3 regions of the Mesorhizobium sp. M0909 genome follow, and region 3 is predicted to be linked to each of the others. Evidence: predicted binding sites of a transcription regulator. Region 3 holds the regulator's gene; each other region holds the start of a gene.
The links. Region 3 encodes PhoB, which activates phosphate uptake and scavenging genes when phosphate is short. Its sites were predicted from a motif close to TGTCATNNANCTGTCAT; they were not measured.

Region 1 (2,268 bases), on a different contig from region 3:
CCGGTGACAAGCTCGACCTCGGACCGCTCTGCTGTCCGCGCCATCAGCGCTGACTGCAGATCGGCGCGGTGGGCGACGAGATAGGGTGCTCCCCAGCGCGTTTCAGCCACCCGGCCAAGCGGTACGCGCGCCAGCTCGCGCAGCGTGACGGCATCCTTGAGCACGACCGCCTCCGGCCGCACCGCCGTCGGCAGCAGCCGATCGAGTACGCCGAATTGTCGAAGGATGCATGTCGCGTTGGGTGAAAGCTGGATACCGGCGCCGGCAGCCTCGAGATGCTGCGCCTGTTCGAACAGTTTTATCCGATAGCCGCGCTCGGCAAAGGCCAGTGCCACGGTCAGCCCGGCGACGCCCGCCCCGGCGATGACCACCTGCCGGGACTGCGTTTCTCGCATCAGGCTTGTCGCGGAAGAATCAGGCGGCCTGGTCGATATAGAGGCAGCCTGGCGGCTGCGTTTCCAATGCCTTCAGCTTGGGCGAATAGCGATAGAGCGTCGAGCAATAGGGGCAGACTTTTTCATTGTCGTCGCCCATATCGAGAAATACATGCGGATGGTCGAAAGGCGGATTGGCGCCGGTGCACATGAATTCCTTGACGCCGATGTCGATTGCCGGATAGCCCGCATCGTTCTGGAAATGGGGAATGGAACCGCCTGCCATCGTCGTCTCCTGATCTTGTCGATTGCATCTGGATCATAACCCATCTCTTTGCAAGATCGATGAAATGAAACTGTCGCAAAAGCCTGTCAGAGGATAAGTTGAGCCGGTTAAGGCTGTGGTCGTCGAACGGTGTGGGAAGAGCGGAAACCATGAACGAACTGAAGCCGGTGCAGAACGAATTCATCACCGTCGAGGCCGCGAGCCGCGAAGGCGGCAATCCCGACCGCTTCGTCAATCGCGAGTTTTCCTGGCTGCAATTCAACCGGCGCGTGCTCGAGGAATCGCTGAACGCAAATCATCCGCTGCTCGAGCGCGTGCGCTTTCTGTCGATATCGGCCGCCAACCTCGACGAGTTCTTCATGGTCCGCGTCGCCGGTCTTGCCGGCCAGGTGCGCGAGGGCATCGTGCTGAAGAGCCCGGATGGGCGCACTCCCGAGCAGCAGCTCGAACAATTGCTGCGCGAGGTCGAGCGCCTGCAGGAGGACCAGCAGAACAGCCTTTCGGCGCTGATGCTGCTGCTCGACAAACAGGGCATCGAAAGCATCACCCGCGATGCGCTGACCAAGGACGAGAAGACCTGGCTCGAGGACCATTTCCAGGAGCAGGTATTTCCGGTCCTGACCCCGCTGTCGATCGACCCGGCGCATCCGTTCCCGTTCATTCCCAACCTCGGTTTCTCGATGGCGCTGCAATTGCGCCACCGCAAGAACGGCGAGGAAATGAGCGCGCTTTTGCGCCTGCCGGTGGCGCTGAGGCGCTTCATCCGCTTGCCGGATCGCAAGCATCATGTCCGCTTCATTCCACTCGAAGAGGCGGTCAGTCTCTATATCGGCAAGCTGTTCCCCGGCTATGAGGTCAAGGGCTCCGGCACGTTCCGCATCATCCGCGACAGCGATATCGAGGTCGAGGAAGAATCAGAGGATCTGGTGCGGCTGTTCGAGACGGCGCTGAAGCGGCGACGCCGCGGCTCGGTCATCCGCATCGAGTTCGACAGGTCGATGCCGGCCGAATTGCGCGATTTCGTCGCCGGCGAGCTCGGCGTCTCGGCCAGCCGGATCAGCGTGCTCACCGGTCCGCTGGCGCTCAGCCAGATCTCGGAGATCGTCGCCGTCGCCCGCGACGATCTGAAGTTCACGCCGTACAATCCGCGCTTTCCCGAGCGCATCCGCGAGCATGGCGGCGACTGTTTTGCCGCGATCCGCGAGAAGGACATCATCGTCCACCACCCTTACGAATCCTTCGACGTGGTGGTGCAGTTTCTGCGCCAGGCAATGGCCGACCCGGAAGTGGTGGCGATCAAGCAGACGCTCTACCGCACCTCCAACGACAGCCCGATCGTACGGGCTTTGGTCGATGCGGCGGAAGCCGGCAAGTCGGTGACGGCGCTGGTCGAGCTCAAGGCGCGCTTCGACGAGGAGGCCAACATCCGCTGGGCGCGCGACCTCGAGCGCGCCGGCGTCCAGGTCGTCTTTGGCTTTCTCGAACTGAAGACCCACGCAAAGATGTCGCTGGTCGTGCGGCGCGAGGACGGCAGGCTGCGCAATTACGTGCATCTCGGCACCGGCAACTACCACCCGGTCACCGCCCGCATCTACACCGACCTGTCCT
Region 2 (2,268 bases), on a different contig from region 3:
CGGACTTCAGGTGATCGGCGAGGCACTGAAAGTTGCGCAGCCGGTCCGCTTCATTTTCACCACCAAGGATGCCGATGCGGAATTCCTTGATATCCTGGGCGTGAGCGGCACTTGTTGCGATGGCGAGCAATGAAACCGCGCCAAAAACCATCTTCCTGAACATTATCTCTCTCCTGTTGGTTCCGGCTTCGCGCCGGAGCGTTCGAACTTTTGACGAGTGCCTTTGACGCGGGCGGGCGATCAGGCCGTTCTCAGTAGCCAGGGAATACGGGCTCGAGCGGTCCGGCGGATGCAGCGATTTTCTGTTTGATGGCGACGCTGGTCGAGGTGATGGCCTCGGAGATTTCGCCGCCATTGCTGTCGGCGCCGTAGACCATGCGCACGGCCTCGCGGTTGAGGTCTTCGGGCGGGCCGTCGAAGACAACCTTGCCGGCGGCCATGCCGATGATACGGCTGCAATAGTTGCGGGCCGTATCAAGCGTATGCAGATTTGTGATGACGGTGATGCCTTCGCGCAAATTGATGTCCTGCAGCGAATCCATCACCACCTTGGCGTTGAGCGGATCGAGCGAGGCGATCGGCTCGTCGGCCAACAGCACCTTCGGCTGCTGCATCATGGCACGCGCAATCGCAACGCGCTGCTGCTGGCCGCCGGAAAGCGTGCCGGCGGGCTGCAGTACGGTGCGGGCGATGTCGAGACGCTCAAGGGCCGCAACAGCCTCGGCGCATTCACTGCGCGAGAACATGCCGAACAGGTTGGACAGCGTCGAGCGGTGGTTGAGCCGGCCGAGCAGCACATTGGTCAGCACGTCCAGGCGCGGCACCAGATTGAACTGCTGGAAGATCATGGCGCAGTCGCGCTGCCATCGCCGGAGCGGCGAGCCGCGCAACCCGGAGACTTCGACGCCGTCGAACAGGATGGATCCCTGGCTGGGATCGATGAGGCGGTTGATCATGCGCAGAAGCGTCGATTTGCCGGCGCCGGAACGGCCGATGATGCCGACCATCTGACCGTGCGGGATCGCGATGTCGACATTGCTGACGGCGGTGTTCTTGCCGAACCGGCGGGTGACGCCGCGGATTTCGAGCGTAGCTGACATGGTGCAGGCTCCAGTCCAATCGCAATTGAAGGTCTGTTAACCCTCGCTAGCGCAGCCGCATGAACCTGCGGTGTCGGAACGATGTCAGTTTTGTTACTGCCCACAGGTACGCCTCGCCCGGGGAATTCATCCGCGCGCCTTTGGATCAGCCCAGGACAAGAAGCTCCTCGAAATGCTTCATGTCCTTGAAGCTGCAAAATGCCGGAGGCAGCAGCTCGATCACTGGAGTCTGACGGACGGCAGCGAGAGGCAATCATCGAATAGTTGTTGCCATTGCGTTATCCTTTCATCGTCGAGACGGCGGATCTGATAGGCGAAGGTTATGTGGAACGTGTAGCTGTCGTGGTCGGGATGCCGATATCCGAAGGGCGCCGACAAGGCATCGCGCCATGCGCGCAGGATACGCACGTCCTCATCGGTTGCGCCGGCAACGGTCAAGCCCGTCGGCACGACATCGACAACCCTGATCTTGAAGGCGCCGCGGCCTTCGAAGCCGTTCAGGCGTTCCTGATAGAGGCGGGTCATGTCGTCGATGCTGGTGTCGAGGGGCGCATCCTCAGGCCAATAGGGAAGCCGGCGCCGATATTCGATGATGCCCTGGAACAGCGTCATGTGCAGGCTGGAGACCGGCGTGAAGGCCAGCCGGTCGGTATGGGGCATGGCGCGCATCCGCTCACGCACTTCGACCACCACTGCCTCGGACGGCGAGCCGTCGACGAGATGGCAGACGACCGTGTTGCCGGGCTCGGTCAGGAAATTGCCAGAGGTGTCGTAGCGCCTGCCGAGATGCAGCGGAGGGGTCAGGTTCGAGCCGGCAAAGTATCCGGCGAGCGAAGGTTTGACTGAAACAGGCATTGCGATCTCCAGAGGAAAGGCCGCGTTCTGCCCCGACGATGTGTCAGGGACATCAAAACCGTGCCAAGAAGTAGAATATCAAAGGCAGGACTCGCCAAGCGATTCTGCCGGGGTTTGCACATCATCAAGATTGAAATAAAGATTCAAACTCGTATCAAAGAGAGGCTTCCTAATTGCTACGTTGGCGCCAGTGGTTGCGGCTGTATGCTGCAGGGGTAGTCGCTGCGATAAGTTTCACAGTGGCCCTGGTTTTGATGTCCGTATATCGGGTTGGTAGCTTGAACCATCCAATACCGGGATACTTGTACAATTA
Region 3 (2,268 bases):
TCACCGGCCGCTTCGGCTGAGCCGTTCCGATCATGCATATGAGGACAGGACCATGGGCGAACACACAGTCGCTTCTTTCGACGAGGATCTCGAGCAGATCAGCAAGCTGATCCGCGACATGGCCGACCTCGCCGGTTCGATGGTCGGCGGGGCGACCAAGGCCCTGTTGAATTCCGACAACGTGCTGGCGCAACGCGTCGTCTCCGACGACGCCATCATGGATGCGCGTCAACGCGAACTGGACGATCGCGCCATCACCCTGATCGCCAAGCGCCAGCCAATGGCTCACGATCTGCGCCATGTCGTCGGAGCGATCCGCATGGCCGGCGACCTCGAACGCATCGGCGACCTTGCCAAGAACATCGCCAAGCGTGTGAGCGCGGTCGGCCTCAGCGTCACGCCGCGCGACCTATCGCATTCCATCGATGCGATGGCGCAGCTAGTGCTCATCCAGGTGCAGGGCGTCATCGAGGAATATGCTGCAGGCGATGCGGCCGCGTTGGCCAAGCTGCGCGCCGCCGACGAGCGCATCGACGTCAAATACACGTCGGTGTTCCGCGAGCTGTTGACCTACATGATGGAAGATCCGCGCAACATCACCGCTTGCACGCATCTGCTGTTCTGCGCCAAGAATCTCGAGCGGATCGGCGACCATGTCACCAACATCGCCGAAAATGCGTATTATGTGCTGACCGGCGAGCAATTGCCGGTCAATCGTCCGAAGCAGGACGAAACGACAATGCCTGCACCGGTGACATGATGGGGGTGCCCAGCCGATGATCGCACCACGCATAATGGTGGTGGAGGACGAGGAGCCGTTGGGCGTGCTGCTCCGCTACAATCTCGAATCCGAAGGCTACCAGGTCGAGGTGGTGACACGCGGCGACGAAGCCGAGATCCGTTTGCAGGAAAATGTGCCCGACCTTCTGGTGCTCGACTGGATGATACCGGCGGTTTCCGGCATCGAGCTCTGCCGCAGGTTGCGCGTGCGCCCCGAAACCGAGCGGCTGCCGATCATCATGCTGACCGCGCGCGGCGAGGAGAGCGACCGGGTGCGCGGTCTTTCGACCGGCGCCGACGACTATCTGGTCAAACCGTTTTCGACACCGGAATTCATGGCCAGGGTCAAGGCGCTGCTGCGGCGCGCCAAGCCGGAAGTGCTGTCCAGCGTGCTGAAGGTCGGCGACATCGTGCTCGATCGCGAATCGCACCGGGTTTATCGCAAGAAGAGCGAGATCCGGCTCGGGCCGACCGAATTCCGGCTGCTCGAGTTCATGATGCGGCATCCGGGCCGCGTCTTCTCGCGTAGCCAGTTGCTCGATAATGTCTGGGGCGAGACGATCTATATCGACGAACGCACCGTCGACGTGCATGTCGGGCGGCTGCGCAAAGCCGTCAATAACGGCCGCATGCCGGATGTCATCCGCACCATCCGCGGCGCCGGCTATGCGATCAGGGAAGATTGACCCGCCTGGTCAGGCGACGTTCCTTCTGACGCCGGGCCTCATTTGCGCGCCCGGCGCGAAAATCTCCTGGTCGACGAAGCTTAACGCCCGCATCGCGCAGCCTTCGCGGATCAGCGGCAATTCGTTTGGCTCGGTGTCGAAGGAGATCGAGCCCGAATGCTGGCCACCGGCGGTCTGGGCGATGGCCTTGCGCAAGGCCGGCTCGATCAGATCGAAGGCAGCGGCACTGGCGCCGACCATCGCGACCGGTGCTGGATCGATCAGCGCGAACAGCGAGCCGAGACCGAAACCCAGCGCTTCGCCGGCCTTGCGGTAGGCCTCGCGTTCCGGCCCATCCTTCTCGCGCGCGCGGGCCGCCAGAGCGCGCATGTCGGCGTCGCTGACGTCGGCGATAGGTTCGCTGTCTTCGCTCATCTGCCTGGCGTTGCGCCAGATGGCATAGTTGCCGGCATAGGCTTCGACGCAGCCGCGCCGCCCGCAACGGCAGAGCGCTCCGCCCGGACGATGGATCATGTGGCCAAATTCGCCGCCCGAGGAATGCGTCCCGGTGAACAGTTCGCCCTTCAGCACAAGCCCCATACCGATGCCATGCGAAAGCAGGATGGCGATGAAGTCGTCGCGATAGCGATCCGGATCGCGCCAGCGCAAAGCCACCGCCATCATATTGCAGTCGTTCTCCACCGTGGCCGGGATACCGAATTCGTCCTCCAGCATGTCGGCAAAGGCGATGTCGGTCTGCGGCGTGATCGGCGACCACAGCATGGCGCGTGCAGGGGAGTCGGTAATGCCCTGAATCGCCAGG

Region 1: a site for PhoB is predicted at 721-737, ahead of NKH83_RS06000 (RNA degradosome polyphosphate kinase). Genes of this name have one in related genera too.
Region 2: a site for PhoB is predicted at 1,182-1,198, ahead of phnC (phosphonate ABC transporter ATP-binding protein). Genes of this name have one in related genera too.

What each region holds. Positions count from the first base shown of each region.
Region 1 is NZ_JAMYOA010000003.1:282,359-284,626, forward strand. It holds gene NKH83_RS05990 (FAD-dependent monooxygenase) at 1-395, opposite strand, end outside; gene NKH83_RS05995 (zinc-finger domain-containing protein) at 415-660, opposite strand; gene NKH83_RS06000 (RNA degradosome polyphosphate kinase) at 810-2,268, shown strand, end outside.
Region 2 is NZ_JAMYOA010000002.1:352,870-355,137, reverse strand. It holds gene phnD (phosphonate ABC transporter substrate-binding protein) at 1-163, opposite strand, end outside; gene phnC (phosphonate ABC transporter ATP-binding protein) at 252-1,100, opposite strand; partial or broken gene NKH83_RS04290 (DUF1868 domain-containing protein) at 1,246-1,955, opposite strand.
Region 3 is NZ_JAMYOA010000001.1:360,891-363,158, forward strand. It holds gene pstB (phosphate ABC transporter ATP-binding protein PstB) at 1-20, shown strand, start outside; gene phoU (phosphate signaling complex protein PhoU) at 53-760, shown strand; gene phoB (phosphate regulon transcriptional regulator PhoB) at 777-1,466, shown strand; gene NKH83_RS01870 (ROK family protein) at 1,476-2,268, opposite strand, start outside.